DNA from 2 places in the Bacillus sp. 9.4 genome. Region 2 is predicted to be linked to the other one. Evidence: riboswitches for the same ligand, from Rfam matches in the RefSeq annotation. Region 2 holds a riboswitch; the other holds the start of a gene.
What was found. Region 2 has a riboswitch for cyclic di-AMP ahead of kimA (potassium transporter KimA). Riboswitches for the same ligand answer to the same signal wherever they lie in the genome.
Positions count from the first base shown of each region.

Region 1: linked by a shared signal. The riboswitch ahead of ktrA (potassium uptake protein KtrA) and the one ahead of kimA (potassium transporter KimA) in region 2 are both predicted to bind cyclic di-AMP.

Region 1 covers NZ_JBVFMU010000003.1:6,227-22,143, reverse strand. The annotation lists gene rhaB (rhamnulokinase) at 1-1,108, shown strand, start outside; gene rhaM (L-rhamnose mutarotase) at 1,126-1,440, shown strand; gene rhaA (L-rhamnose isomerase) at 1,466-2,740, shown strand; gene iolU (scyllo-inositol 2-dehydrogenase) at 2,781-3,767, opposite strand; gene ACZ07B_RS12035 (AI-2E family transporter) at 3,949-5,115, shown strand; gene ACZ07B_RS12030 (undecaprenyl-diphosphate phosphatase) at 5,208-6,038, shown strand; tRNA gene ACZ07B_RS12025 (tRNA-Ala) at 6,146-6,218, shown strand; gene cdoA (cysteine dioxygenase) at 6,325-6,810, opposite strand; gene ACZ07B_RS12015 (MFS transporter) at 7,329-8,864, shown strand; gene lytG (exo-glucosaminidase LytG) at 9,025-9,873, shown strand; gene ACZ07B_RS12005 (YiaA/YiaB family inner membrane protein) at 9,982-10,245, shown strand; gene ktrB (Ktr system potassium transporter KtrB) at 10,282-11,619, opposite strand; gene ktrA (potassium uptake protein KtrA) at 11,626-12,294, opposite strand; cyclic di-AMP (ydaO/yuaA leader) riboswitch at 12,368-12,516, opposite strand; gene bslA (biofilm surface layer hydrophobin BslA) at 12,661-13,206, opposite strand; gene gbsR (transcriptional regulator GbsR) at 13,404-13,946, opposite strand; gene betB (betaine-aldehyde dehydrogenase) at 14,145-15,617, shown strand; gene gbsB (choline dehydrogenase) at 15,634-15,917, shown strand, end outside.
Region 2 covers NZ_JBVFMU010000005.1:292,227-308,143, forward strand. The annotation lists gene ACZ07B_RS19070 (DNA topoisomerase III) at 1-1,245, shown strand, start outside; gene ACZ07B_RS19075 (lipoprotein YdaJ) at 1,447-2,535, shown strand; gene epsK (cyclic-di-GMP receptor EpsK) at 2,516-3,367, shown strand; gene ACZ07B_RS19085 (DUF2334 domain-containing protein) at 3,378-5,087, shown strand; gene ACZ07B_RS19090 (glycosyltransferase family 2 protein) at 5,080-6,342, shown strand; gene ACZ07B_RS19095 (cellulose biosynthesis cyclic di-GMP-binding regulatory protein BcsB) at 6,348-8,459, shown strand; cyclic di-AMP (ydaO/yuaA leader) riboswitch at 8,595-8,738, shown strand; gene kimA (potassium transporter KimA) at 8,931-10,754, shown strand; gene ACZ07B_RS19105 (NUDIX hydrolase) at 10,813-11,253, shown strand; gene ACZ07B_RS19110 (pyruvate oxidase) at 11,317-13,041, shown strand; gene ACZ07B_RS19115 (hypothetical protein) at 13,098-13,238, opposite strand; gene ACZ07B_RS19120 (hypothetical protein) at 13,267-13,533, opposite strand; gene ACZ07B_RS19125 (Nramp family divalent metal transporter) at 13,637-14,914, opposite strand; gene ACZ07B_RS19130 (GlsB/YeaQ/YmgE family stress response membrane protein) at 15,149-15,406, opposite strand; gene ACZ07B_RS19135 (DUF2188 domain-containing protein) at 15,484-15,917, opposite strand, start outside.

The sequences.
Region 1 (15,917 bases), on a different contig from region 2:
AATTTATCAAAAAACAGGAATACAATTTCAGCCTTTCAACACGATCTATCAATTGTATGAGGAAGACCGTGAGCTGCTGATAAAGACAGACAAAATTATGATGATTCCTGATTATTTAGGCTATTGTTTAACCGGAAAAGCTGTAACGGAAATCACAAATGCGTCCACAACACAGCTTTTAAACGCCTCAACGGGAAATCTTGATCCTGAATTGCTTGAAGCCGTGTCCGTTCAGGAACAGCAATTTGCCCCGCTGACTGAACCGGGGTGTGAACTCGGGAAGCTAAGAAATGAGTGGTTCCCGGATTATGATCTCCCGGCGTGCAAGGTGATGACAGTCGCAACACATGATACGGCCTCGGCCGTCATTGCAGCGCCAGGAATAAATGATGGCTGGGCGTATATCAGCAGCGGAACATGGTCGTTAATCGGGGTTGAAAACAAAACACCGATAATAACTGATCTTGCTTTAGAAAACAACTATACAAATGAACGCGGCGCAAACAACACCATTCGCTTTCTCAAAAACATTATCGGCATGTGGGTGATACAAGAAGTCAGACAACAGTTACAAGCAGATTACTCTTTCCAGCAGCTTGCAGAAGAAGCCAAAAAAACAGAACCATTCCAGCAATTTATAAACTTAAATGATAAACGTTTCCTGAATCCAGAAAACATGATAAAGGAAATACAACATTATTGCAGACAAACCCGCCAAAAGACTCCTCGCACTGCAGGCGAACTTGCCTGCTGCATCTACAGCAATTTAGCCATCATCTATGCGATAGCCATCAAAGAGCTCGAAACAATCACAGAAAAACCGATCGAGCAATTTCATATCATCGGCGGCGGAGCCCGGAATGATTTCTTAAATCAATTAACGGCAGACATGAGTGGAAAAGCGGTATATGCAGGGCCGATAGAGGCAACTGCCACCGGAAATCTTTTGATGCAAATGATTGCTGCCAAAGAAGTCAAAGACATAAAAGAAGCCCGGCAAGTCGTCAGAAATTCCTTTCCGATCAAAGTGTTTACACCTAAAGACATCGACAGAAGCACGATCATTCAGTCATTTCAGCAAACTGTTTTGAAAGCGCTATCTAAATGATGAAGAGGTGAAAAGGTTTGAAAAGAAAAGCCAGTATCATGTTTGTCCATCAAGACAAGTACGAAGAATACAAACAGCGGCATGATGACATTTGGCCTGAGATGGCAGAAGCACTCAAAGCTCATGGAGCACACCATTATTCCATTTTTCTAGACGAGGAAACAGGCAGGCTTTTTGCATATTTAGAAATAGAGGATGAAGAGAAATGGAGAAAGATGGCGGACACGGAAGTTTGCCGAAGATGGTGGAAATCGATGGCGCCATTAATGAAAACAAATTCGGATTTCAGTCCTGTTTCGATAGATCTAAAGGAAGTTTTTTATTTGGATTAAAAAACTGATAAAGGGAGAGAGCCGTATGACCATAAAAGCCAATTATGACAGTGCAAAACAGGCATATGAAAAATGGGGAATTGATGTTGAAGAGGCGCTTCGGCAATTAGAGCAAGTGCCCATTTCGATCCACTGCTGGCAGGGTGACGACATTGGAGGCTTTGAAGTAAATAAGGGCGAGCTTTCAGGCGGAATTGACGTGACCGGCAATTATCCCGGAAAAGCGCAAACTCCTGAAGAATTAAGAAAAGATTTGGAGAAGGCTCTTTCTCTCATTCCTGGAAAGCACCGCGTAAACCTGCATGCGATATACGCAGAAACAAACAGGGAAGCGGTAGAACGTGACGAATTGAAGCCGCAGCATTTTGAAAACTGGGTGAAATGGGCAAAAAACCTTGGTCTCGGTTTAGATTTTAATCCAACCTTGTTTTCGCATGAGAAAGCGGCTGACGGACTCACCCTTTCACACCCTGATCCGGACATCAGAGAATTTTGGATCAGGCATTGCATCGCTTGCCGCCGTATCGGGGAATACTTCGGGAAAGAATTAGGAACACCTTGTTTGACGAATATTTGGATTCCCGACGGCTATAAGGATATCCCGAGTGATAGGCTGACACCGCGTAAAAGACTAAAAGAATCACTGGATCGGATCTTCGCAGAGGAGATCAGTGAACAACACAATCTTGATTCAATCGAGAGCAAGCTGTTCGGGCTTGGCTCCGAATCATATGTTGTCGGATCTCATGAATTTTATTTAGCTTATGCTTTGACGAATCATAAGCTTTGTTTACTTGATACAGGCCATTTCCATCCGACTGAGACGGTATCAAACAAGATCTCGTCCATGCTGCTTTACACAGACAAGCTTGCCTTGCACGTATCTCGGCCTGTTCGTTGGGATAGCGACCATGTAGTGGTTTTGGATGATGAATTGAGAGAAATCGCTCTTGAAATTGTACGAAATCAGGCTCTTGAGAAGGTCGCCATCGGTCTGGATTTTTTCGATGCCAGCATTAACCGTGTAGCCGCCTGGACCATCGGAACGAGAAATATGATCAAAGCTTTATTGTATGCCTTGCTTCTCCCGAACGGCTATTTAAAACAATTGCAGGAAGAGGGCCGCTATACAGAAAGGCTGGCCCTGATGGAGGAATTCAAAACATATCCTTTCGGAGCCATCTGGGATTCCTACTGTGAGCAAATGGGCGTTCCGGTAAAAGAGGCATGGCTTCATGACATCAAAGAATATGAGCAACAGGTGCTTTTAAAAAGGAAGGCATCTTCTCCGATTGTCTAATAAAAAATCCGCCGCGGCATTTGCACGCGTGCGGATTTTTTTAAGCTTGATCAGCAGGGTATATAATTCCCATTTGCTTTCTTGCTTCTTCCATAATTTTTGCAGTGGTCAAAGACCGTTCAAATGTATTTTCTTCAGATTCCAGCTTATTCTCTTTTATGAGCGTGACAAATTCTTCTGCTTCATAGAACATCGCCGGTTTAGGATCAGGAATCGCAATGTTTTCAAGGCGGCCGTCCCGGTAGCGGATTTCAACACGTTCAGGCCGGTGAATCGTATCGATTACAATCGTCCCGTCTTCACCCTGGATTTCCGCCGGGGCATAGGAAGTAGAGATTTTGGAATGCATCAGAACAGCTTCGAACCCGTCGTAAGACAGAATGACAGTTCCCTCTCCATCCACTCCGGAAGATAAAACATATCCGTTTGCTTTTACATCCTTCGGCGCGCCAAACAACACAACAGCCGGATAAATACAATAGACGCCAATATCCATTAATGACCCATTGGAAAGCTCAGGCTGAAACGCATTCAAAACAGTTCCGCTTCTGAACGCGTCATATCGTGAGGAATACTGGCAGTAGCTTGCGGTAAATCTGCGGACAGTGCCGATTTTATGCAGGTGTTTTTTCAGCTCTTTGAAATTCGGCAGGAAAGTGGTCTTCATTGCTTCCATGAGAACAACGCCGTTTGCCTTAGCCGCTGAGATCATCTCTTCTGTTTCTTTTGTATTCGAAGCAAACGGCTTCTCACAAAGCACATGCTTGCCATGGTTCATAAAGAGAACGGCTTGTTCCTTGTGAAGAGCGTTCGGGCTGGCTATGTATACGGCATCAAAGCAATCGCTCGCCGCCATTTCCTGAAGGTCTGAGAAGGCATGCGCAGCGTTGTGTTTAGCAGCAAACTCGCCAGCGCGTTCAGCCGATCTTGAATAAACAGCAGTCAGCTGAAAATCTTCGATATCCGCTGCTGACTCAAGAAAGCGGTCTGTAATCCAGTTGGTTCCTATTATTGCAAAACGTATCACTCGTATCGCTCCTTTTGTATGATATAGCTAAATTATAGCTTAAAAAGAACAAAATCACATGATAGATATAAATAGAATGTTAAAACCGTGAAAGCTTTTCCAGCAATTAACGGTTTTTATTTTTCATTATAGGGACGATAGTGTACAATTTAATTAAACTATGTATGACGGAGGAACGATAGTGGAGACGTTGCAAACATGGAGCGGCAGATTCAAGCGATTCTTCTTGGACAATAAGTTTGTTTTATTTTTGCTTGTGCTGCTGCTGATTGGTTTAAATATTCTAGTATTTACAAAAACATCATTTATTTTCACCCCGATTATTGTTTTGCTCAAAACGATATCACTTCCGATTATTTTGACAGGCATTGTTTTTTATCTGTTAAACCCGGTCGTCGATTTCCTTGAGAGAAGAAGAATAAGAAGAATCTATTCTATTTTACTGTTGTATCTATTGATTATCGGGCTGATCACGATCACAATCGTGTCGATCATTCCCTTCTTAAAAGAACAAATTATGAGTTTAATCGACAACATCCCAAGATATGTGGATATCGTTGAAAATCAGACGAAACAGCTGATCGGCAGCAACTTCGTCAATCAGGCCCAGCAAACGACGAACATCAATATATCTGATCTCGCAACAAAGGTTTCAGATCAGGCAGCGACAATTGTGAACAGTACCTTTACCGGCGTTGGGAATTTTATCGGCGCCCTGACTGAGATTATCATTTCAATCGTTACGGTTCCGTTTATCCTTTTCTATTTGTTAAAGGACGGAAAAAAATTGCCGGTCTACATACTGAAGTTTGTTCCGACGCAATTGAAAGAACAGACATACACAGTCTTAAGCGAAATGAATCATCGGTTAAGCTCTTATATCAGAGGCCAGATCATTGTCAGCTTCTGTATCGGGTTTTTGCTGTTTATCGGTTATTTGATTATCGGGCTGGATTATGCTTCATTGCTAGCCGTCATTGCGGCTTGTACTAGCATCGTTCCATATTTAGGGCCAACGATTGCCATTACGCCTGCGATTATCATTGCCATAGTGACATCGCCGCTTATGCTGCTTAAATTGGTGATCGTTTGGACCATTGTTCAGCTGATTGAAGGGAAGCTGATCTCTCCGCAAATTATGGGAAAAAACCTTCACATCCACCCTATCACAATTATTTTTCTGCTGTTAACAGCTGGCAAACTGTTTGGCGTTGTTGGAATCATTCTTGCCATTCCGGGCTATGCAGTTGCTAAAGTCATTACGACACATTTATTTGACTGGTTTAAAATGCGGTCACATTTATACGACGAAGAAAAAAATGAAAATACGCCGGGTCATAAAGTGTGATTTTCGTTTATAGTTATATAAGACGGGCTTTCCATTTATGGAAAGCTCCCGTTATGTAAAAAAATAAATGTCTAATGGGGAGAATCAAAATCATGACTCTATGGGAATTGTTTGTAGCCGCCATTTTAGGAATCGTAGAAGGATTAACAGAGTACGCGCCGGTTTCTTCGACAGGACATATGATTATAGTAGACGACATCTGGCTTAAATCAAGTAATCTGATGTCAGAAGAAGCTGCTAACTCATTCAAGGTGGTTATTCAGCTAGGCTCCATTTTAGCAGTAGCTATCGTGTTTAAAGACCGAATTTTAAACTTACTCGGCTTGAAAAAAAATATCACAAGCGACCAGGAGCAGGGACATAAATTAAGCATTGCCCAAATTGCCGTCGGACTCGTGCCTGCAGCTGTTCTCGGCTTTTTGTTTGAAGATTACATTGATGAATATTTATTTTCCGTTAAAACTGTGGCCATCGGTTTAATTGCCGGGGCAATCCTCATGCTTTTTGCTGACTGGGTCAATAAGCGGAAAACAGCGACAGACACACTTGACCGCATTTCCTATAAACAGGCGATAGCCGTCGGCTTATTCCAATGTCTTGCCCTTTGGCCGGGTTTCTCGCGTTCGGGTTCAACCATTTCCGGCGGTGTTATTCTCGGATTAAACCACCGAGCTGCAGCCGACTTTACGTTTATTATGGCGATGCCGATCATGATGGGAGCCAGCTTTCTAAGCCTCGTGAAGCATTGGGACAGCTTAAGCTCGGATCTGATGCCATTTTTCATCGTCGGCTTTATCTGTGCCTTTGTTGTCGCACTGTTTGTCGTCCGTTTCTTCTTAAGGCTGATTAACAAAATCAAACTTGTCCCATTTGCAATCTATCGAATTATTCTCGGTGTGATTTTACTTTTGATCATGATGTAAGTCGAAAAATAAGGCTCTTTTCCGAGCCTTATTTTTTCTGTCAATTCAAGAGGAAACAGCTTGTTTTTCAAAAAAAAATCATCTATAATAAACATGACGTTACATACGGGGCCATAGCTCAGCTGGGAGAGCGCTACGCTGGCAGCGTAGAGGTCAGGGGTTCGAGCCCCCTTGGCTCCATACCTTTAAACCCTTATTCTATAAGGGTTTTTTTGTTTTGAGGAAAAGGTTTCATTCTCTGAATCCTCCAGTTGAGCGAAGTCAAAGTGAGCAGTTTATCTGTCAATCATGAATTTTCCAATACCTCCTTTTGTTCCTCAAAGACCGTCATGTCTTCCAAAGGAGGGGAGTAGACATGAAGAGACACCATTCGTTCGGATGTTGGATTGGACATTTTGTGAATTAAACCTTTGGTTGAAATAAGGCATTCTCCTTCGTGGACAAAGTATGAATTGGAGAGTTCTGCGTGTTCGCCGGTTGAACGATAAATAGAATTAAGAAGCTTTCCTTCTAACACCATTGCACAACCAATGGATTGACCATGATCGTGTACTGTTGTCTCCTTGTTTGGCGGAATGTTAATCACGATAATTTCTAATTCATTATTTCGATAGATGGCATTTCGGCCGTAAGCGTACTGGTCTGGTTCCTTAATATACGGTTGACTCAATTTTGCTGCGTTTGGAATTTGTTTTAAAGACGTTGCTAAATCTTTAACCGATGGATTTTTCAAGCCGCTAAAAATGTCTTGGATACACTCATACAGTTCCATTCGTTTTTGCCTCCCGGAATATTTAGAATTTCCTTACATTGGTATTTCATAGGTTAATTCATGGTATTTACCCATATACAATTTAGAGGCGGCAAACGCCCAGTGAACACAAAAAAATGTGCGGCCAAAATGTTGTCTTATCACCAACTTATTCGAGTTTATTAGTTGGAATAGTGGATTGAAAGGGTTAAAACGGCCTGTTATAATTCGCTTGAGGGAACGAGCAGGGCTCCATAAGTGCAGTTCTAGGCCCCTTGGCTCCAAAACACAATATCGAGGAAAAGCTTTCAGACTTTTTATGTTGTGCTTGAAATTTACTCCATTGACAAAACACAATCGATTTGAAATAATATTTGATTATATGCTCATTCATTCACATAATTATAATAAAATAATATCATTTCCCCTGAAAGGGAGAATATTAGACTGAAAGCTAATGGTATGCAAAATCTATTAGCTTCTTTTGGTTTCAAAAAATGATGTGTTTCGCATGTATTCATATAGGAAGGAATGACAACATGAAGACAAAACACTATTGGGTGATTTCTTTGCTCGCCGTCTTAGCGGTCGGGCCGGGATTGATGTCTAACACGGCATTGTCGTCAGTTCAAGGCCTTGTTCAGAAAGCGGTTGGAACAAGTGTCTTCACATCAGTAAATCCGATATTGATCGGCAATATGGCCTTTGCCTTGTTAGTTCCGGCAGGACCGCTGCTGAGGAAAAAATTCGGTGCGCGTCCCGTCTATCTGGCTTCATTACCTGTCTTTATACTAGGCTCACTGCTCATCGCATGTTCAGGCGATATTGCATGGATGGCGGCAGGGCGCTTTTTACAGGGGGCGGCAACAGGCGTCATGCTGATGATTATGATTCCAATGCTTGTACTGTCATTCCCGATTGAACGCAGGAACTATGCACTGCTTGTGCTGATCGGGGGATTCTATGGTTCTGTTATCATCGGCACAATCCTCGGAACCATTGCAACAAGCTGCGGACATTGGAGATGGCTGTTTTTCATCTTTGGCACCTTGTCCCTGATCGGTGTCGCGGTGAGCTATTTCTTTCTCCATGACGAGCATCACGGAGCGGCGGATCAAGAACAGCCGCTTGATCGTGCGGGAATTCTTTTATCTGTTTTCCTTGCCGCAGCCTCAGCGGTTTCATTCATTTTTCTGCAAAAATGGGGGCTGTCATCGGGTTATGTATGGATTGGTTTCGGGGTGACGTTATGTTTGCTCATTGGTCTATTGATTGTGGAATATAAAGTGAAAAACCCATTCATATCTATTAAACTGATGCTGCTGCCAAAACCGGTGCTTGGCTTATTGATCATAGCTGCAGGGACGATAACGGTAGCTGTCAGCCTGTCTGCTTTTCAAGGCTTGCTCCGTCAAATGTATGATATTTCTCAGGAGCATCTCATTCTTTTAAACTTGACTCTTTTAATCGGAGTGGCGATCGCGGCCATTTTGAGCGCTCTGTTTTATGATAAAGTCGGACCAGGGATGCTCGGTATTATCGGCGGACTCATTCTCGTCTTTGTGAATTTTCAATGGCTGCATATGCAGGATCGATCATCTCTTTATATGTTCGCGGCACTGTTTATCATGCTTGCAGCGGGAACAGGCCTGACAGTCGCCGCAGGGCTGATGGGAGCTGCCATGGGAGGCCCGCTGCCTGATTTGGTCAAGAGAATGACAGCTGTTCAGTTTTTAAGATTGTTTGTCTATATGGGAGTTCCTATTCTCATCGGCTTTTTCACGAAAAAAGATGCTGCCAGACAAAGCGGTTCGGTACAGGATTCTATGATGACTGCTTATCATGATCTCTTCTTCATTTCTTTTATCCTTAGCGTGCTGCTCGTCTGCCTGTCATTTTGTATGAATGCCACTGGAATGGGGCACAAGCTGGCACATAAACCACATGATAAAGCGAAAACAGCTCCGGAAAAACCGGCCGTTTCAGCAGAAGGTTTGTCGAAGGCAACTGTCAAATCGTATAAAGTAATAAATGATACGGAATATCGGAATGCACTCAGAAATTTACAAAAATAGAAACATGGTAAAAACCTTTTCATTGAGCGAAAAGGTTTTTATTTTGCAATCTTTTCCCAACTTTATCCCTAAAGAATTGAAAAATATTAGAAGTGCAAGTAAAATTCTAAAAGGTAGATTCTTTTACATTCGTAATCTTTTAATTCGAAGGAAGGTTTTCATGGCCCGTAAAAAACTTAAAAAACGTAAACTCTTGATTTCACTATTTTTCCTTGTATCGATTCCGCTAGCTCTGTTTGTTTTAGCGACAACTTTATCAAAACCGATTGAAATATCCAAAGAAACTGAAGAAATCGATGAACAGCAAGTATTTATAGACAGTCTGTCCGGACATGCCCAAATTTTGTATGAAAAATACCATGTTCTCCCCAGCATCACAATTGCTCAGGCCATTCTCGAATCGGACTGGGGGAACAGTGAACTGGCTGCTAAGGCCAACAACCTTTTTGGCGTAAAAGGGAATTATAAAGGCCATCATGTCACGATGGAAACGGACGAAGTTGAAAAAGGGAAAAGAAAAACCATTCGCGCGAAGTTTCGAAAATACAGCACGTTTTTTGAATCTATGGATGATCACGCCCAATTGTTCGTCCGTGGCACATCGTGGAATAAAAAGAAGTATAAACCGGTGCTTGAGGCAGGGAATTATAAGGAAGCGGCAATCGCCCTGCAAACATCAGGATATGCTACAGATCCTGACTACGCTGACAAAATCAGCGCTATTGTGGAAAAATACGATTTAGATGAGTACGATGAGGTAAATCCATCCCTCAAATCTGTGGATTTAAACGCCTCTATTAAAGACAGTGCCGTTCAAGACGTATGGTCCAAGCCCTCTACTGATGATCGGTCCATAAGGCTTACCTCTGCCCAATCTTACGTCGGCAAAGACATAAAGGTTGTGTCTAAAAAACAGAAAGGCCAGTCTGTTTGGTACCAATTCCAAATCAATGATAAACTTATCGGCTGGATTGATGATTCAGCTGTTGAAATAAAGGAGGCAACCTAAGCCCTTTTTACTGGTATTTTTAATTCTTTGTTCCATTCCGGGGAATTTGAGGTATAATATTCCACGGAAGTTATCACTTTTTAACTATGCTTTCGGGAGGGAACAAAGATGCAGAAATATAGACGCAGAAACACGGTTGCCTTTACAGTATTAGCTTATTTTACTTTTTTTGCGGGAGTATTTTTGTTTAGTATCGGACTCTATAATGCTGATAACCTGGAACTCAATGAAAAAGGTTATTACATCGCTGTTATGATACTTGTAGCAGTTGGTGCGATTCTCACACAAAAAGTAACCCGTGATAACGCGGAGGATAACGAAATCATCGCGGAACAGGAAAAAAGACAAAATCAATCTCATATCGAATCATAAAAAAATCCGGCGACTGCACGCCGGATTTTTTTGATATCACCCTGTAAACACTTCGCCATCAGGATAACGGATATTTGATTGCTCTGTTTTTGCGAATGAAAACACGAACGTTAAAGGACCAATTCTTCCGATAAACATGATGACAATAATGATACACTTGCCAGCTGTTGTCAGTTCAGGAGTAAGCCCCATCGTAAGGCCGACAGTTCCGAATGCGGAAAAGGTTTCAAACACAATTTGAAGAAATGGCGCTTGTTCTGTGATCGTCAGGGTAAAAATCCCTAAAAACACGATGAACAAACTGGTGACGCTCACAGCTAAAGCTTTAATGATAATCGGATATTTGATGGAACGGCGGAAAATAACCGTTTCTTTTTTACCTCTCAAGTAAGCAATAACAGATGTTAAAATCACGATGAACGTAGTCAGCTTAATGCCGCTCGCCGTTGATGCGCTTCCTGCTCCGATAAACATCAATAATAAAGTAAATACAATTGTTCCTTCTCTCATGCTTCCAAAATCTAGAGAATTGAAGCCTGCGGTTCTCGGCGTCACTGCCTGAAAATAGGACGCCCACAGTTTATCCACTATATGCAGGTGGCCGAGCGTCCCAGGGTTGCTGTATTCTAAAATAAAGACCGTAAGCATAGCAATCGCATTCAACATCAGCGTTCCTGTAAGCATGAGCTTTGTATGTAAAGAAAAAGCTTTAAAACGCCGATTTTTCATCACATCAAACAGAACCGTAAATCCGATCCCTCCTGTAATAAATAAGAAAGTAATCACGAGGTTTACTGTAGGATCGCCAACGTAGCTCATCAAATTATCAGGCCACAACGAAAACCCGGCATTGTTAAAAGCAGATATTGCGTGAAACAAACTTGCAAACAAGCCGGATGACCAGCCGTATTGAGGTACAAGCCGGATGGATAAAATGAGTGCTGCTATCAATTCAATACTGATCGAAAACAGAAACAGGACTTTGACAAGGCCAATGACACCGCCGATTGTCGGCTGGTTTAAGGCTTCCTGGACGAGCATTCGTTCTTTTAATCCGATTTTTTTTCCTAATATCATGACGATCAAGACCGCAAACGTCATAAATCCAAGCCCGCCAATCTGAATCAGCCCCATAATAACTGTTTGCCCGAATACCGTAAATTGAGTACCGGTATCGACAACAGCAAGCCCTGTAACAGTTGTAGCGGAAGCCGCAGTAAAAAGAGCATCTATCCATGACAATGGCTTCGTAGTGGAAATCGGAAGCATTAATAGGACAGCCCCGATGATAATGGTAAGGAAAAAACCAATGGCAAGCACTTGAGGCGGTGTAAACCGAACCCATTTAATCACTTTATCCTTTTGAAGTGTCACCTTTGTCTACATCCCTTCGTTTTCAAAACGTTTAATATCCTTTTTGTGGCCCATGATCACCAGGCAATCTTGCTCGTGAATGATGTCTTCAGGCGCGGGGGAAAGACAGATATCTCCATGATGTTTAATGGCCAGGATCGTGCAGCCGTACTTTGCTCTTACATTCAGGTCAATAATCGATTTTGAATCAAGCTTGCGCGTAGCCAGCAGCTCGACAATACTGTATTCATCAGATAGATCAATGTAATTCAAAACATTTTCGTCTGAAAGGCTTTGTGCGATTTTAACTCCCATATCTTTTTCAGGATGAATAATGCGGTCAGCGCCGATTTTTTCAAGCACCTTGTGATGATAATAGTTTTGAGCCTTCACCCAAATATTTGGAATATCAAGCTCCTTTAATAATAGGGTGGTCAGCGTACTCGCTTGAATATTTGCTCCGATGGCAACAATCACATATTCAAAATTGCGTATTCCTAATGAAAGCAATTCGTTTTCTTCGGTGGCGTTGGCAATTACCGCATGAGTGGCGTAAGAAGCATATGCATTGACCTTTTCTTCGTTGATATCAACCGCAAGGACCTCATGCCCCATTCTATGAAGTTCTTTACAAATGCTGCCGCCAAACCGGCCCAGACCGATCACGGCAAATTGCTTATTTTTAATTCTTCCCAATGTTCATATCTCCCTTAGTGAATTAACGTTTCTGAAGCAAAAAAGACCATTGCAAAGAATGGCCAAATAATAGACCTCCTCTCTGTATACGCCTACGAGGTTAGCTGTCGGATTAGGGATTCAGAGTACCCCCTCTTACTTAGTAAGATTCACCCCAAGGCTGTTAATATAACAGCCAATCGTTGGTTCCCCCGTTCGTGTTTGATTAAGCGGTAAAAGAGACTGTATGAAATTGAACACTCAAGAATTTACTCCTGTTTCTAGTGTTTGTCAATTTAAATTTTAAACCAGAAAAAAGATAACGGGAATTAGAGAAAAAGGGGAGGGTAAAACGCAAAAAAGACCGGCATTAACCGGTCTTTTACATTAGTTGCAACCGCAAGGCTGAGTCGGAGGAGTGCTGCGCTTAGCCACGTCAATGCTGGCTTCTGCGTAAAATTTATTTCCGATGCTTAATGATTTATTCTCTGCACGGAAAGTATATGTACCAGCGGCAGGAAGTGTTTTGTTATTCAGTTTTAATTTGAATTCGCCAGCTCCTAACAAATCAAGTGCCAAAGGAACTCTTACTGTTTTCCCGTTATTGAGGATCTGTGTTGTACGCAAGGCATTTCCGTTCAATGTGTCTTTCGTGTTTGCAGTAAATCCGCTTGGCAATGTAAACTCCATAACGCCAAGGCTGAGAAGCGTGTTTGGACGGTAAGTCAATTCGATATCTGAGAAAGACCATTCCGTTTTGCTGGCGCCAGTGATTGTTGCGAACAATGAAGCTGTAGACTGTGTTCTCATAGTAGATTCAGTATGAGCTTTAGTTGATGTAGATTCAGCCGCGAAAGAAGCTGTAGGTGCAGAAACGAGTAACCCGAGACTTAATGCACTAATTGCCAAAGAAGATAATAATTTGCGTTTCATAACAAAATTCCCCCTAAAAAATGATAAATTAAACAGGCCTGCCCGCTTTTCACCTCCTCTGAAAGGCCAAATACAAATTTTACCTACATAAAATTACCATCAAATATTTTGGAAGTAAATGGGGTGTTTTTCCCGTATTTTTCAAATTTGTAGTAGTTACATCAAAAAAACGCCTGGTTTCCCAGGCGTTTTCTGCTTTACTTTGTTTCGATCGGTATAAATTTAAAAATTTCTCCGGTCTGCACCGATTCAGCAAGCCGTTTCAGCCAGTCATAGTAAGCTTTAGAGCTTTCCAGCTGATCGTATAACTGCAGTGCCTCATTTTTGATATCCTCATCGAGATCTTCCTTGCTTAAAACCTTTTGTAAATCAGCTTGAGCTTCCTCGATCGCTGCTACATTCACTTGAACCTCCCGCTCCCATTTAGGTGGAAAGAAATTTGTGAAAAATTTAAAGAAATCCTTTTCAGCCACAAATGTATGCTTGCGGATTCCCCGGTGAAATGTTTTTTTCACTACATTTAAGTCTTGAAGCTTTTTGACGCCAGTGCTCATGCTTGGTTTGCTCATTTGCAACTCCTCACGCATTTCGTCAAGCGTCATCTCATCCCTCATATACATCGTCCCATATAAAATCCCGACACTGCGGGTAATTCCGTAAAGATCCATCGTTTCAGCAATGGAGTCAATAACAAGATCCCGAGCCTGTTCTATAGCTGCAAATTCTGGATTTTCATCCATACTGACCCTCTTTTCCTTTAGAAAATTAAATTCGTTAAGTTATTTCTTTATGTTCTTTATCTTAACGAATCATGAGGAAAAGTCAAAAAGAAAAATCGAAATGGGACTTTGACAGTTTAAAAACCATATGTTAGATTAATATTGTTAAAAACATTAAATTTTTATTTAACAAACTTTATTTACGTCAAGGAGGCTTATATGAGTCAAACATTATTCATTGACGGAGAATGGATCAGTGCCGAAAAAGAACAGATCCGCAGTATTATCAACCCATTTAATCAAGAAGAAATTGCAACTGTAAGCGAGGGAGGGCGAGAGGACGCCATCAAAGCAATCGCAGCCGCACGCAGAGCATTTGACAAAGGAGAATGGTCATCGCTATCCGGGCTTGAACGCGGGAAAATTGTTCTGAAAATTGCGGAATTAATCAGACGCGATCTTGAGGAGCTGGCTGAGCTTGAATCTCTTGATACAGGAAAAACACTCGAAGAAAGCAAGGCCGATATGGACGATATCGCCAATGTTTTTCAATATTACGCCGGCTTGGCAGACAAAGATGGCGGAGAGATCATTTCATCTCCGATTCCTGATTCAGAAAGCAAAATTATTAGGGAGCCAATCGGGGTTTGCGGCCAGATCACTCCATGGAATTATCCACTCCTTCAAGCAAGCTGGAAAATCGCCCCTGCACTGGCTGCAGGAAACACAATCGTCATGAAGCCGAGTGAGATTACGCCGCTGACGACAATCAAAGTCTTTAAGCTGATGGAAGAAGCCGGTGTTCCAAAAGGTGTCGCAAATCTTGTTCTTGGACCGGGAGCCACAGTGGGCGACGAGCTTGCCGTAAACAAAGACGTCGATTTGATTTCATTTACGGGCGGAATTGAAACAGGCAAAAAAATCATGCGGGCGGCAAGCGGAAACGTCAAAAAAATCGCCCTTGAACTTGGCGGGAAAAACCCAAATATTGTTTTCAAGGACGCGGATTTAGAAGTTGCGGTTGATCAAGCCTTAAACGCTGTATTTTTCCACGCCGGCCAAGTATGCTCTGCAGGTTCCCGCTTGCTTGTTGAGGACGCCATTCATGATCAATTTTTGGCGGAGCTGGTCAAACGGGCAAAACGCATAAAACTCGGAAACGGTTTTCATGCTGAGACAGAAAGCGGTCCGCTTATTTCGGCGGAGCACAGGGCAAAGGTAGAAAAATATGTAGAGATCGGAATAGAGGAAGGCGCGAAGCTGGAGACAGGAGGCAAACGCCCGGAAGATCCTGCGCTTCAAAACGGCTTTTTCTATGAACCTACTATTTTCTCAAACTGTAATTCTGACATGAGAATCGTTCAGGAAGAGGTTTTCGGTCCTGTATTGACAGTCGAAACCTTCAGCTCTGAAGAAGAGGTAATCGAGCTTGCGAATGATACCATCTATGGCTTGGCTGGAGCGGTATGGTCAAAAGATATTGAAAAGTGCGAACGGGTAGCAGCCCGCTTGAGAATGGGAACCGTTTGGATCAACGATTTTCATCCGTACTTTGCACAAGCGCCATGGGGCGGATATAAGCAATCCGGGTTCGGACGCGAGCTTGGAAAAATAGGCCTTGAAGAATACACAGAAGTCAAACATGTATACCGTAATACAAAACCGGCAGCGGTTAACTGGTTCAATTCATAAGAGGGGGAGATTGATGATGACATTAAATATGAAGGTAGAAAGCATGCAGAAATTCCACACATTTGAAATTCCGACTGTGATTAAGCATGGAATCGGAGCCATCAAGCATACGGGTGAGGAAGTAGCTGCACTGGGCGTTTCAAAAGCGCTCCTTGTCACAGACCCAGGGATTTATAAAGCCGGTGTTGCTGATCCTGTAATCGAATCACTTAAAGAAGCAGGCATTGAAGTGGTGCTCTTTAATAAAGTTGAGCCAAACCCGCCTGTCCGTCTGGTGAATGAAGGATCTGAGCTTTACAA
Region 2 (15,917 bases):
GACTCTAGATTTCTATCCAGTGACATCGTCCCGACGTTAAAAGACCGTCTGGAAGGCATGGAAGTAAAACCGTATGCCCAATATGTCAGCCAAATTAAAAAACGCGGCATTAAATCTCATAAAGGATATGTCAATGACGCGAAGGTGTCAGACCACCACGCGATTATCCCGACCGAAGAGCCGCTCGTTCTCAGCAGCCTGAGTGATAAAGAACGAAAGCTGTATGACCTGATTGCGAAACGTTTTCTGGCTGTATTAATGCCTGCATTCGAATATGAGGAAACAAAGGTCATCGCAGAAATCGGCGGAGAAACCTTTACGGCGAAAGGCAAAACCGTGCAGTCGCAAGGGTGGAAAGCCGTTTATGATATGGCGGATGAGGATGATGAGCAGGAGGATGACAGAGATCAGACACTTCCTTCGCTTCAAAAAGGCGACACACTTGCCGTCCGCACGTTAACGGAAACAAGCGGCCAAACGAAGCCGCCTGCCCGCTTTAATGAAGGGACCTTGCTGTCAGCGATGGAAAACCCAAGCGCGTTTATGCAGAGAGAAGAAAAAGGCCTCGTCAAAACGCTTGGAGAAACAGGCGGCCTCGGCACGGTGGCAACGCGTGCCGACATTATTGAAAAACTGTTCAACAGCTTTTTAATCGAGAAAAAAGGCCAAGATATTTTTATCACATCTAAAGGAAAACAGCTCCTGCAGCTTGTTCCGGAGGATCTGAAATCACCGGCCTTAACAGCAGAATGGGAGCAAAAGCTGTCTGCGATCGCGGCCGGCAAATTGAAATCGGCTGTTTTTATTAAAGATATGAAGGCTTACGCTCACCAAACGGTAAAAGAAATCAAAAACAGCAGCCAAACCTTCCGACATGACAATATCACGGGAACGGCATGTCCGGAATGCGGCAAAATGATGCTGAAAGTAAACGGCAAACGCGGGACGATGCTCGTGTGCCAAGATCGTGAATGCGGAAGCAGAAAAACGATTGCCCGAAAAACAAACGCACGCTGCCCGAACTGCCATAAAAGAATGGAGCTTCGCGGCCAAGGCGAGGGCCAAACCTTTGCGTGTGTGTGCGGTCACCGTGAAAAGCTCTCTGTATTTGAAAAACGAAAAAACAAAGACAAAGCGCGTGCTACCAAACGGGACGTATCCTCTTATATGAAAAAACAAAATAAAGATGAGCCGATTAACAACGCGCTGGCAGAACAGCTGAAAAAACTCGGTTTGGATAAATAATAAAAAAACCTGTGCCTATCGCACAGGTTTTTTATTGGACTTAGGTCCTGTTTTCTTAATGTTCAAAAAGGGGAAAAAAAGCTAGCAATCTGCATTTTTTTCTTTTATAGTAAATGTACTTTGTAACATGGCAGTCATATTTTCGTCTATAACTATTTGTGAGCGTCTGATTTGCTTCAGGCGACAAAGGGGGATTTGCCTGTGAGGCATGTACTAATTGCTGTCATCTTATTCTTCTTATCTATCGGACTTTCCGCAGGGTGTGTTGAAGCTGGAAACAAGACCCAAAATCAGTCGGCGACAGAAGTGAATGCCAGCCCGCTCCAGCCGGCGGAATATTTCATCTATCACAATTTAATGAATGACAAAGGGCTGATCAAAACCGATTTTTCAGACCAGCCTTCTTACTTGTCGGAATCTCTCGGACTGTGGATGGAGTTTCTGCTCAGCAAAAATGACGCACCACATTTCCAGGATCAATATCAGCATCTGACTGATTCATTTCTGATGAGCAATCACTTGGTGACGTGGAAGATTCAAAATGGCCAAGCGAGCGGGACGAATGCGCTGATAGATGATATGAGAATTATGCTGTCTCTTGACCAAGCCGCCGCAAAATGGGGCCGCAGCGACTACGCGCAAACGGCTAGGGATATCGGCACGTCTTTGAAGACATACAATATGAACAACGGGTTTTTTACAGACTTTTACGACTCACAGGCCGCTTCAAAGGATGTGACGCTTTCATACGTCATGCCTGATGCCTTAGCTGTCTTAAAGAAGAATGGAATCATAGACGAAGAAACAGAACAGCGGAATGCCAATGTTCTCTATTCAGCTCCTTTAAAAAATGGCTTTCTGCCGAAGACATACAGCTCGGAGACGAAGGAATACACATATGATAGTGAAATCAACCTGATTGATCAGCTTTACGCTGCTTGGCATTTGCCGGAAGGGGATGAAAAAGCATCTGTTTTAGCGGACTGGATCAAGCAGGAATTTCAGAAAAACGGAAAGCTGTACGGGCGGTATTCGGCATATACGAAGGAGCCTGCCGTCCAATATGAGTCTCCATCCGTATATGCCTTAGCCGTATTGTTTTTGACAAAACAGAATGAAAACAGTTCTGTCATCAAAGCCATATATGACAGAATGAATGACTTTGAAATTCATGATCCGGTGAAATCGTATTATGGAGGCTATATGAGCGGCACTCAGACGCATTCATTTGACAATCTGCTGCCGCTGTTAGCCGAAAGGAAGCTTTTTAATGAAAATATCATTCAGTGAATCACAAAAATTATTTGCTTATTTTTCAGGGCTCATCGCGGCCCTGTCTTTGTTTATTTATTATGTGTCAGCCCAGCAATCAGAAGGTGCTCTGATCCTTTGCATCACATTTGGCGTCATCGCCGCAGGCATCTGGTTCGGCCCGATTTACGCGCTGGCAGTGACCTTAATCGTACTCTTTGTTCTCGGCACCTTAATGATGTTTTTCCAGACTGGACAGACATCGCTCTTTCCGGCTGAGGAAGGGCTGCGAATGCTTGTCGTGTGGGGAATCGCGCTTTTGCTGTTTTCTTTTATTTCTGGAAGAATCCACGATATTACAGCAGAGCTTCGGCGCTCAATAACACGGCTTCAATCCGAAATCAAAAGCTATGTTGCTGTTGACAGAGTGACTGGTTTTGATAACAAGCAAAGGATGAAGCTGGAACTTTCAGAAGAAATCAAGCGGGCGGAGCGCTACGGCAATTCTTTTGTGTTTTTGCTGCTCCATATGCATTATTTCAAAGAGTTTAAGTCTTTGTACGGTGAAAAAGAAACGGACCGCCTCTTCCAATATGTCGGTCAGCAAATCAGGACAAGCGTTCGGGAAACGGATAAGAAATTCCGTCCCTCTGACGAGCGTATCGGGATCGTGCTGACGCACACGCCTGCTGAACATATGCCGGCCGTTCTGACCAAGCTGAAGAAACAATTGGATACATATCAGTTGGAAAATGGAAAGTATGTGTCGCTTACGTTCCACGTTTGCTATTTGCCCTACCGCAACGATATCAAAACAGCTGATCAATTTTTAGAAGAACTGGAAAACGAGATGATGATGAATGAACTATAAAGGAATCACATTGCTATGCGTCATGATGCTTCTATTTTCAGCTATTGCGTCTTTTCCCGTTTCTGCGCAAGCGAAAGATCAAGATGCCGGCATTCTCATCATCTATTCAACCTTGGATGGCAAAGAGTCGTCACAAGTCAAAATGCTCGATTTGCTTGCGGGCCACTTTACATCCCATGTGACAGTCAAAAAAGATTCAGACGTTGAAGCGTCGGATTTCAAAGGGAAAGACCATGTGATTTATTACGGCCAAACGAAAAGAAAGCTCAGCAAAAAACTGCTGTCTCTTATCAGCGGCGTAAAAAAACCGGTTGTCGCCATTGGCTATAACGCAGGCCAAATCAGCCAATTTTCCGGGCTTTCATTAGCCCGCAAAGAAAATGTGTTTCAGGTTCACAGCAGGTCGGAAAAGGCCGATGTGTCTCTGGAAAGCGGGCTTAACGTGCTGAGTGTATCAGGCCTGAAAGGAACGGCGCTTTACACCTTCAAAGCCGATGACGGCACAACGCATTCTTTTATATGGAAAACCAAAAAAGGGAATGTGTACATTGGATTAACAAATTTGTTAAATGACAATTTGATCGTGGCGAAACAGCTCAGAGAAGCTTTCGGAGAGAAGGCGGGGACGACGTTATTGTATTTGCGTCTCGAGGATATCAGCCCGATGTCTGATGAAAAATTGCTGCTTCAAGCCGGTACATACCTGCATAAGCGGCATATTCCTTTTATCCTGGCGGTCATTCCGGTTTACTTGAATCCGGAAACAGGCGACAAAGTGTATTTGTCTGATCAACCGAAGATGGTCAAGGTATTGAAAAAGCTGCAAAGCATGGGCGGCAGTATCATTGTTCACGGCTATACTCACGCTTATCGCTACAGTGAAACAGGAGAGGGCTTTGAATTTTGGGATGCAAAGGCGGATCAGCCGATTACATCCGGAAATGCCGAAGACCCCCCGTCCATTTTGGAGAAAGAACAGGACTTCCCGAACGAACAAGCCTATCACAGCTATCTCGAACCATTTCGGGAAAAGGAAGAAACGTATACAAAACAAAAACTGACGCGTGCCATTGAGGATTTGACATCATCGGGTCTTTACCCGCTGGCGTTTGAAGCGCCGCATTACACGATGTCCGATTATGGCTATCAAATCGCCTCGCAGTATTTTACAAGCATTTTCGGCCAGGTCCAGCTCAGCAGCACAACATGGAAAACATCCGGTGCACCTCCGTTTGTGACTGCTCCTTCGATGTTGCACGGAATGACGCTTTATCCGGAAACGATCGGCTTTGTCGACACATCGAAGCAAAACCCGCTCGGTGAGATGGAGGAGCACATCTCCCAGATGATTGATTTTGAAGGCGGAGTAGCCGGAGGATTTTATCACCCGTACCTCGGGATGAAATATCTGCCGGAGCTGGTTGATCAGATGGAACGCATTCCAGACAGTGAATGGCTTGATTTAAAGAAAACGAAACAAACCGTCAAAACAGACAAAGTGGAAATTCATACAAGCGGTGACGGAACGATTCAGGTGAAAAACGGCGTAAGCGCCATTGACGAGTTTTTCGATCATCATCGCCAAACCCCTCTGGAAAAGGCGTTATGGATTCTCTCCGCTGTTGTGCTCTTATTTGTCATCATGTTTGTCAGTTATACGTTTTACTTGAGAGCCACATTGAAAAAACGAATTTTTAAGGAGAGAAGAAGCCTTGGGTAATACGCTGTTCTTTATCTCGCTAAGTTTAATATGGGTTATGCTTCTCTACCACATGTTCCTCATGCAGGGCGGGTTTCGCCACTACATGACCTTCGAACGGAATATCCCGAAGTGGAGAGAAAATATGAAGGAACTGCCGAAGGTCAGCGTCCTCATCCCGGCGCATAACGAAGAGGTTGTGATTCGGCAGACGCTGAAGGCGATGGTCAACCTTTATTATCCGAAGGACCGGCTGGAGATTATCGTCGTTAATGATAATTCATCAGACCGGACGGGTGATATCGTCAATGAATTTTCCGAGAAATACGATTTCATTAAAATGGTGATTACGAAGCCGCCAAATGCAGGAAAAGGAAAATCCTCTGCACTTAACTCGGGTTTTGCCGAATCGAACGGCGATGTGATCTGTGTGTATGACGCCGACAACACGCCTGAGAAAATGGCTGTGTATTACCTTGTGCTCGGCCTGATGAATGACGGAAAGGCAGGCGCCGTGGTAGGGAAATTCCGCGTCATCAATGCAGCGAAGACGCTGCTGACGAGGTTTATTAATATCGAAACGATCTGTTTTCAGTGGATGGCTCAGGGAGGCAGATGGAAGTGGTTCAAAATCGCCACGATCCCAGGCACCAACTTCGCGATCCGCAGAAGCATTATCGAAAAGCTCGGAGGCTGGGATGACAAAGCGCTCGCTGAGGATACTGAGCTGACCATCCGGGTATATAATCTCGGCTATCACATCCGCTTTTTCCCTGCCGCCATCACGTGGGAGCAGGAACCGGAAACATGGAAGGTATGGTGGCGCCAGCGCACCCGATGGGCGCGCGGCAATCAATATGTCGTGCTCAAATTTTTGGCGCAGTTTTTTAAGCTGAAACGAAAACGGATTATCTTTGATTTGTTTTATTTTTTCTTTACGTACTTCCTGTTTTTCTTTGGCGTGATCATGTCAAATGCGATTTTTGTAGTGAATTTGTTTTATGATTTGCATTTGTCTGTTGGATTTTTGGCAATGATTCTCTGGATTTTGGCGTTTTTCTTATTTATGACAGAGGTCATGATTACGTTGAGCATTGAAAAAACAGAAATGAACAAGCAAAACTTTTTTATCGTATTTCTCATGTACTTCACATACTCGCAGGCATGGATTGTGCTTGTTATCTACTCTTTATTCGTAGAAATCAAGCACCGTTTATTCAAGCAAGAGGTCAAATGGTACAAGACAGAACGATACAATCAACATAAAAGCGGGTGACCTTTTTGAAACAAATAATGATTTTTCTCACAAGCTTCATGCTGCTGGCGATGACTGGACAAACGGCTCTTGCCAAAGACGTACAGGTCAGCGGTTCGCTCCTCGGGAAAAGCAGCCAAGAACAAGCCAAACAGCAGGTGCTGACAAGCGAGCTGATTACACTGTATGGATCAAAAGACAGCGCAGAGCTGACGTATCAGATCCCGGCAGGCGCTTCTTCAGGCAATCAGCAATTGGTAATCGAATACGAGGCATCAAATCTTTTAATTTCTCCATCATCGTTAACGGCTGTCATTGATGATGAACCGGTCAAGACGTTAAAGCTTGATGGTGATTCCAAACGGAAAACAGTGAAGCTGAATCTGAATAAAAGCCAGTCTGCGCAAGGCTATCACAACGTATCGTTGAAATTCTACGGCGTCATGAAAGAGGGCGTGTGCGTCAGACAGGATACATCAGGCAACTGGATCAAAATTTATCCGGACAGCCGGCTGACCCTTGCTGACAGCAGTGAAGCGAAGGGAACGTCGCTGGACCATTATCCGTATCCTTTCGCCCAATCTGGAAATACAGCGGAAGAAACAGCTATCGTCATTCCGGATAACCCAAGTTCAGCAGAAATAGAAGCTGCTGTTAAAACAGAAGGCTATTTGAAAACGGTGGACAGCAGTGTCAGTATTGCATATGTCACGGAATCTGAACTAAAAAAAATCGATAAGCCGACGATTGTTATCGGCGTGGACAAGCATTGGAACGGCAAAGTGAAAAAACTGTTGAAACAAGCCGGGTTACAGGCAAAAGGAGAAAACCTTCTGCTTGCGGAGCGGGTGCTGAAAGCAGAGGGCAAGCAGCAGCCGGTTCTGTTTGCGCAAGCGGCGTCCGAGGACGCGCTCACTAAAAAAATCAGCGTGATGACAGATCAGACATATACAGGCCAGCTCAGCGGCGATACACTTTCAATCAGCAAGCTTCAGCAGACTGAAAAAAAAGAAAGTGATAAGCTGACCCTTGAGAATTTTGGAGCGGGCGATATCACAATTGGAGCCGACAAAACATCTTCAGCACATTATTTTTATCCGGCTTCGGCTGTTTTAGATGAAAACCAATCGGCGAAGCTGTCGCTTAAACTGAAAAAGTCTGAAACGATTCAAGCCTCAACGGCTGAAAACGAGTCAGCCTCTCAGGCTGCAGAACTGAAAGTGATGATCAACGGCCAGCCGCACTCGGTCGGGCTTGATGAATTAGGAAAAGAAGATAAAAACGGATTCTATCATGTCACAGTGAAAGTGGACCCTAAGCTGCTGCAAAAAAACCGCTACATTGATATTCAGTTTGTCACGACCGGTTTAAAGGAAAACAACCCTTGTAATACGACTGATAAAGAAAAGTGGGTTTTTATCGATAAAAACAGTACATTATCATACGCCATCAAAGGCATGTCTCCGTCAGCGGATTTTCAAGAGTGGCCGCTTCCTTACGCCGGAAACCAGGATCAAACAACGTTAATCGTGCTTCCTGACACCGTTAGCCAATCGAAGCTAGAGGAGCTTTCTCTCGTAACGGAATCCTTTGGCAGCGAAGCACAGCATTCATATACGGTAAAGAAATCATCTGACGTTACAGCAAAGGATGCAAAAGGACGAAACCTCATTTTCATAGGAGGGATCAATCAATTTTCTCTTCTGAAGGAGAAATCATCAGATCTGCTTGTGCCGCAGGAAAAAAACGGATCGTTTGATGTATCTGGTTTCGAGATGCTGAATGAGACAACAAAACAAGTGGTATTTACCCAAGCATCGGTTTGGGATTCACGCTATACAATGGCAGTCTTTGCACCGTCAAAAGGAGATGGCACGGCTGTCACAAAAGAGATCATCAGTTATCTGAACAGCAACGATGAGTCGGCAACCGTCCTTAATGAAACAAACAGCCAGCAGGTGTTTACAAACCACCAGCAGCTCAAATCGGAAACAAACAGTTCCGGCGCTGAACAACCAACACAGGATCATAGCCAGAAATGGATGTATATTGGTGTGCTGGCACTCATTATGGTGATTGCGGCAGTGTTCATTTGGATTGCCGTAAGACGCAGAAAAAGAAAAACAGATACAGAATAAAACAGAGGCGATTTTAGCCTCTGTTTTTTTATTTTTGGCAAGTAAATTCCATTTGTGGAACCTGTCATTTTATTTTTTTCTCTCAGCCAATAAGCCTCTTTACAACGTGCGGGAACGGGAGTATGATCTCTTTTAGAAAACAAATCGCTTAATCTGAAATCAGAGCGGGGGACCCAATAGAACGGCTTTTTGCCGTTGGGGTGAATCCTTTTTAGGTAGGGCTAACTCTCATATGCCCGAATCCGTCAGCTAACCTCGTAAGCGTTCGTGAGAGGAGATGAATGAAACCTGTGTTCGATGTTATGGCACAGGGGCATCCGTTTGCCTCTGTGTTTTTTGTTGTTCATTTTTGAATGCAAATCGCATACAGAGACATCATAGCAGAAAGGACTATCATCAACATGTGAGAGCAAGACACTGATGTTTTATTGTTTTAATTGAAAAATGAGAAATTAAAAGGGGAAGACATCGATGTATCATTCAATCAAACGTTTTTTGATTGGGAAACCACTAAAATCCCAAGCAGCTGGGGAGCAAAAACTGACGAAATTAAAAGCCTTGGCTATGCTTTCCTCAGATGCGCTGTCATCTGTCGCATATGGGACAGAACAAATTCTAATCATTTTGGCAACAATCAGTGCTGCTGCATTTTGGTACTCCATTCCGATTGCGGTTGGCGTTCTCATCTTGCTGCTCGCACTGATTCTTTCATACAGGCAAATTATTTACGCTTATCCGCAGGGCGGCGGGGCGTATATCGTTTCTAAAGAAAATCTCGGTGAAAAACCGGGATTGATTGCGGGCGGTTCATTGCTTGTTGATTATATTTTAACAGTAGCGGTAAGTATTTCCGCAGGCACGGATGCCATCACGTCAGCCTTTCCTGCATTGCATGATTATCATGTGCCGATCGCTATTTTTCTCGTGTTAGTGATTATGATTTTGAACCTGCGCGGGCTTTCGGAATCAGCATCCATACTTGCCTACCCGGTTTATCTGTTTGTGGTGGCGCTTTTGGTTCTCATTGCAGTCGGGTTGTTTAAACTCATGACAGGACAAATAGACCAGCCAGCCCATCATACACCGCTCGGCACACCTGTAGCCGGCATTACGCTATTTTTGCTGCTTAAGGCTTTTTCCTCCGGCTGCTCAGCGTTGACCGGGGTGGAGGCCATTTCTAACGCGATTCCTGCATTCAAAAACCCGCCTGCGCGAAACGCGGCAAGAACGCTTGCAATGATGGGGATTTTGCTGGCGATTCTGTTTTCCGGCATCACGGTGCTCGCGTACGGATATGGTACGGCGCCGAAGCCTGATGAAACAGTGGTTTCACAAATTGCGGCCGAAACCTTCGGGCGGAATGTGTTCTATTATGTCATCCAAGGTGTCACATCGCTTATTTTGGTCCTTGCGGCAAATACGGGATTTTCAGCCTTCCCGCAGCTTGCCTTCAACCTGGCGAGAGACCAGTATATGCCGCGAATGTTTACAGTCAGGGGCGACCGCTTAGGCTTCTCAAATGGGATTATCTTTTTAGGCTTTGCCTCCATTGTTCTCATTATCTTATTCGGAGGACAGACGGAGCACTTAATCCCGTTATATGCTGTGGGTGTATTTATTCCATTTACGCTTTCACAAACCGGAATGTGCATGAAATGGATCAAGCAAAAACCAAAAGGCTGGATCGGAAAAATGCTGATCAACTCCTGCGGTGCTCTGATATCGTTTATGGTTCTATCCATTCTGTTTGTGACGAAGTTTAATGTCGTATGGCCTGTGTTAATCTTTATGCCAATCGTCGTTTTGCTGTTTTTTGCGATTAAAAATCACTATACTGCGGTTGGTGAACAGCTTCGCATCGTAGACAAAGAGCCGGAAGAAATCAAAGGCACCGTTGTGATTGTGCCTGTGGCCGGTGTCACCACCGTCGTGCAAAAATCGATTCACTATGCGAAATCACTGTCCGATCAAGTGATCGCCGTTCACGTGTCATTTGACAGAGAACAGGAAAAGAAATTCGAAAAACGCTGGGAAGAGCTTAATAACGGCGTGCGTCTCGTTACGCTTCACTCCTCGTACAGAAGCCTTGTCCATCCGTTTGATAAGTTTTTGGAAACAGTTGAGGCAAAAGCGAAGAAGGAGCAGTTTTCCGTTATGGTGCTGTTTCCGCAATTTATAACGAAAAAACGCTGGCACACCATCCTTCACAACCAATCGGCCTTCCTCCTCAGAGTCCGGCTGTTCTGGAAAAAGGACATAATGGTTGCCACACTGCCGTATCATTTTAAAAAGTAAAGCTCTAGGACCAAGGGAATCACCTTGGTCCTTTTTTTCGGGCAAAGGAGGTATGGCGGTGTATACACAAGGTGCTTTTGTGATCGTATTGAACGAAAGTCAGCAAATTCTGCTGGTGAAACGAAAAGATGTCCCTCTATGGGATTTGCCGGGCGGCAGGGTTGATCCCGGGGAATCGGCAGTGCGGGAGGTATTGGAAGAAACGGGATACAATGCAGCGCTTTCTGCGAAAATAGGTGTTTACCAAAGGCCAAAGTTTCAAGATGAACAGCATGTGTTTTTCGGAAGCATAACAGGCGGACAAGCAGTGGCTGACGGCACAGAGACAGCGGGATTAAAGTGGGTTTCCCCGGAGCGTTTGCCGCTTTTTATGGTGCCGAACCGAAAAAGGCAGATCAATGATTTCAAGAATGGCGCTCAAGATGTAAATGTCACCGTCAAGGATAGAGGGTTGCTCGCGGCGATCGACCTGTTGAAAAGAAGACTTGGCAAGCGATAAAGGTCTCCGGGTTTTAAAGCCTTTCTCCTGTGGTATTGAAAAAAGGAAAAAGGAGGATACGTTATGGCACACAAAACTGCAGGACAAGCAATGACAGAGCTGCTTGAGCAATGGGGAGTTGATCACGTATACGGCATCCCCGGAGACAGTATAAATGAGTTTATTGAAGAATTAAGACACGAAAGAAATCAACTGAAGTTCATTCAAACTCGCCATGAAGAGGTAGCGGCACTGGCAGCCGCGGCTGAAGCAAAACTCACCGGCAAGATCGGAGTCTGTCTGTCAATCGCAGGGCCGGGAGCGGTGCACTTATTAAATGGTTTATATGATGCAAAAGCGGACGGCGTCCCTGTGCTGGCGATTGCAGGACAGGTTTCTTCTGGCGAAGTCGGACGGGACTATTTCCAGGAGATCAAGCTGGAGCAAATGTTTGAGGACGTGGCTGTGTTCAACAGAGAGGTACATAGCGCAGAATCACTTCCAGATCTCTTAAATCAGGCGATCAAGACCGCCTACAGCAAAAAAGGCGTTGCGGTATTGAGCGTGTCAGATGATTTGTTTGCGGAGAAAATCAAACGGGAGCCCGTGTATACTTCACCAGTGTATATTGAAGGGAACCTTGAACCGAAAAAAGTACAGCTCGTCACCTGCGCCCAATATATTAATAACGCTAAGAAGCCGATTATCCTGGCAGGGCAGGGAATGAAAAAGGCGAAACGTGAGCTCTTAGAATTTGCGGACAAAGCCGCCGCTCCGATCGTTGTTACACTCCCGGCAAAGGGTGTTGTTCCCGATAAGCACCCGCATTTTCTCGGCAACCTCGGTCAGATTGGAACAAAGCCGGCTTACGAGGCAATGGAGGAATGTGATTTATTAATCATGCTCGGAACGTCATTCCCGTATCGTGATTATTTGCCTGATGACACACCGGCGATACAGCTCGATTCAGACCCGGCAAAAATCGGAAAACGGTATCCGGTGACAGCGGGCCTTGTCTGCGATTCGGCTCTCGGTCTGCGCGAATTGACAGAGTATATTGAACGCAAGGAAGACAGAAGATTCCTGAATGCCTGCACAGAACATATGCAGCATTGGTGGAACGAAATTGAAAAAGATGAGACAGAGGCAACAACACCGCTTAAACCTCAGCAGGTCGTGGCCCGTCTTCAGGAAGCGGCAGCCGATGATGCGGTGCTCTCTGTAGATGTCGGAACTGTGACAGTCTGGATGGCGCGTCATTTCAAAATGAACGCGAACCAGGATTTCATCGTTTCCAGCTGGCTTGCGACAATGGGCTGCGGCCTGCCGGGAGCGATTGCAGCAAGCTTGTCCGAACCGGAACGCCAGGCGATCGCCGTCTGCGGTGACGGGGGATTTTCCATGGTCATGCAGGACCTTCCGACCGCCGTCAAATATAAGCTCCCGATCACAGTCGTCATTTTAAACAACGAAAATCTCGGCATGATTGAGTACGAGCAGCAGGTCAAAGGCAATATCGACTATGTCACAAAACTTCAAAATGTCGACTATGCCGCATTTGCAGAAAGCTGCGGAGCAAAGGGCATCAAAGTGACCAAAGCGGAAGAGCTTGCGCCGGCTTTCCATGAGGCGCTGCACTCTGACCAACCGGTCGTAGTGGATGTCATGATTGGAAACGAACCGCCGCTTCCTGGCAAAATCACCTACGGGCAGGCGAAAGGTTTTAGCAAGTACATGCTGAAAAACTTCTTCGAAAACCAAAAATTTGAAATGCCGTCACTGAAGAAAAGTTTGAAACGGTTATTCTAAAAAAACAGAGGCCCCAAAAGGCCTCTGTTTTTTGTTGGAAACAAACGTATTTTCAGCTATAACACGTTTGAATTCATAAAATGATCGGTGTATGTATTAGGAACTGATTTCGCCATTCTCGAAACAGACAAAAGGACAAATGCATCTTGTTTCAAAGCAATGAGATGCATTTGTCCTTGTATGTTTATTCTTATCAAATCTTACAGAACTCTTCTCATAATAGGGTTATTTCTCTTTTTTCTTCAGCCCGAAGAAGAAAGGAAAAGCAGAACCGACCAAGAAGGTGCCGAATAAAAACATGCCGCCGATAAACACGTGGAAATTTGTGTGTCCGGCCGTAAACGCCGTGATTAGGGAAATGATACTGAGCACGATCATGGCAATGCCGGGCGCGACTCTCATTTTTCCCTTGGATTTATGGGCAGCAACAGAACATAAAATGCCGATAACAATAGGAACAATCCACAAATAAAACAGAATAAATACTGACATCATCAAAACTCCGATTTTTCTTCTATCATAACAAATTTCTGTCAAAAAGGGTATCAATGAGCTTTTGCGAAAAAATAAAAACCGGCTTTAGAAGCCGGTTTTTTTATCGAAACGTATCTACAATTAAAAACACATTCAAAGCAACGATCAATACAGCAATCAGCCAAGACACCACTGTGACCCATTTGGCGTTGATCAGAGATCCCATGATCCGTTTATTGCTTGTAAACATAATAAGCGGAATGAGGGCAAAGGCGATCCCGAAGGACAGCACGACCTGGCTCAGTACGAGAGCGGTCGTCGGATTAACACCTGACGCGATGATCAAGATCGGCGGAATGATCGTGATAAAACGCCGTACATACAGCGGAATGCGGTAGTTGATAAATCCTTGCATAATCACGTCGCCTGAAAGTGTGCCGACAGACGAACTGGATAGACCGGCAACGAGCAGCCCGATCCCGAACAAAGCCGCAGACATAGGGCTGACAAGATGTCCGAATTGCTGAAATGCGACGTCGAGATCCTCAACAAACAGGCCGTTTTTGAAGAATAATGCGGCAGCCACAATCAGCATACTTGCATTAATAGCCCCTGCAATCAGCATCGCTATTAAAATATCAATAAATTCAAACCTAAAGATTTTTTTCCGTTCTGCATCAGTTTTGCCAACCACCCGCCGCTGTGTAAGGGCAGAGTGTAAATAAATGGCGTGCGGCATAACAGTTGCGCCAAGAATACCCGCTGCAAGAAGCACACTGTCGGTGCCATGAAACGCCGGGACAAAAAGGCCCTTCATCACAGACACGGCATCAGGTTTTGCGAAAAAGGTCTGCAGCGCAAAGGCGATCACGACCACAAACAGCATACCGGCAATACCGGCTTCAAGTGAGCGATAACCGCGGCGCTGAAGTTCCAATATCGCGAAAGAACCGATCGCCGCTATAATAGACGCTTCAAGCATCGGAATGCCGAACAGCAAATACAGTCCCAGAGCCGCTCCGATAAATTCCGCCAGATCAGTTGCGATAATGACAAGCTCGCCCTGAATCCATAATCCGATCGAGACAGGCTTCGGGAATTCTTCACGGGCAACCTCAGGCAGATTTTTGCCTGTCGCAATACCGAGTTTGGCGGATAGGGATTGAATCAAAAGCGCCATGATATTGGAAAATAAGATCACCCATAAGAGCATATATCCGTATTTAGAACCCGCCGAAATATTCGTTGCGAAGTTGCCGGGATCAATATAGGCAATGGCTGCTATAAATGCAGGGCCGAGAAAAGGGAGCAGCCCTCTGAATCCTCTGATTTTCCCGTCAAGCGCATCTTGGACGGCTTTGGAACGGGGAGATTGTGCTGTGATGTCCTTGTTCATCATGTCTCACCTGAATTCTGTTTGTTTTTGCCGTACAACAAAGAGTTTCCTTAAGGCAAATTATTTTATCTACATCATATGACCATCCCGGTTTCTTGTCAACCGAAAATGTTCAAAATACACTTCTGAATTTTTCCCTGTTATGTAACATGATATGTAGGGATTCGGGATAAGGTCCCATATAAAAAGACATCGTTTCAGTTCGAAACGATGCCTCCTGTATCTAATGAGTCGAGTCTAGGCTTCCTTCCGCAGCCCGCGGAATATAAGGCCCAGCAAGAACACGAAGATGGCTGCCCCGATGATGGCCGGGAAAATAGCAAAGCCGGCGAGGCTCGGTCCCCATGTGCCAAGAAGTCCGTGCCCAATCCAAGCGCCGATCAGCCCGGCAATCATAGAGCCGAAAATTCCTCCCGGCAGCCGGTTTCCTACAATGGCGCTCCCAATTAATCCGATAACAATTGCAACAACTAATGAAACCAAAAAGCTAAGCATCATGATCACCTCTCATAAATGATTTACCAATCAATAACCGCTCCTGATCATTTCGAAACACCTAAAAGCATATTCCTTTATGATCCTGTTTTAATCTTTCTCTGCACACTGCCGTCAGCTAAATGAACAATGACCTCAGTGCCTTTATGCGCCGCGATTTCCTTTGCCCGTTCAATCGCTTCTTTCTTTGTATCCTTGATTTCAGACACACGTTTGGCGCCCTCGGCTTTGACTGCCCAGCCTTTTTTATGCTTAATAACATGCTCTGCTTTATTCATGAGCTCGGGGCCGCTGCCGCTGCTTGGATCAGCATCGCGTTCTGTCTCATCATCATGCGTCAGGAAATCATCAATTTCATCTGTAGAGGCGTTTTCCGCCCATTCCTTCGCTTTGCTTGTCGCAATTGGAATCGCGCGCCCTTCCTCATAGCCTTCATCAATCATCGCATTCGCAATGTCTATCGCCTTTTTTCTCACCGGCTTCTCAAGATTTTTTAATGAAGCAGGATAAT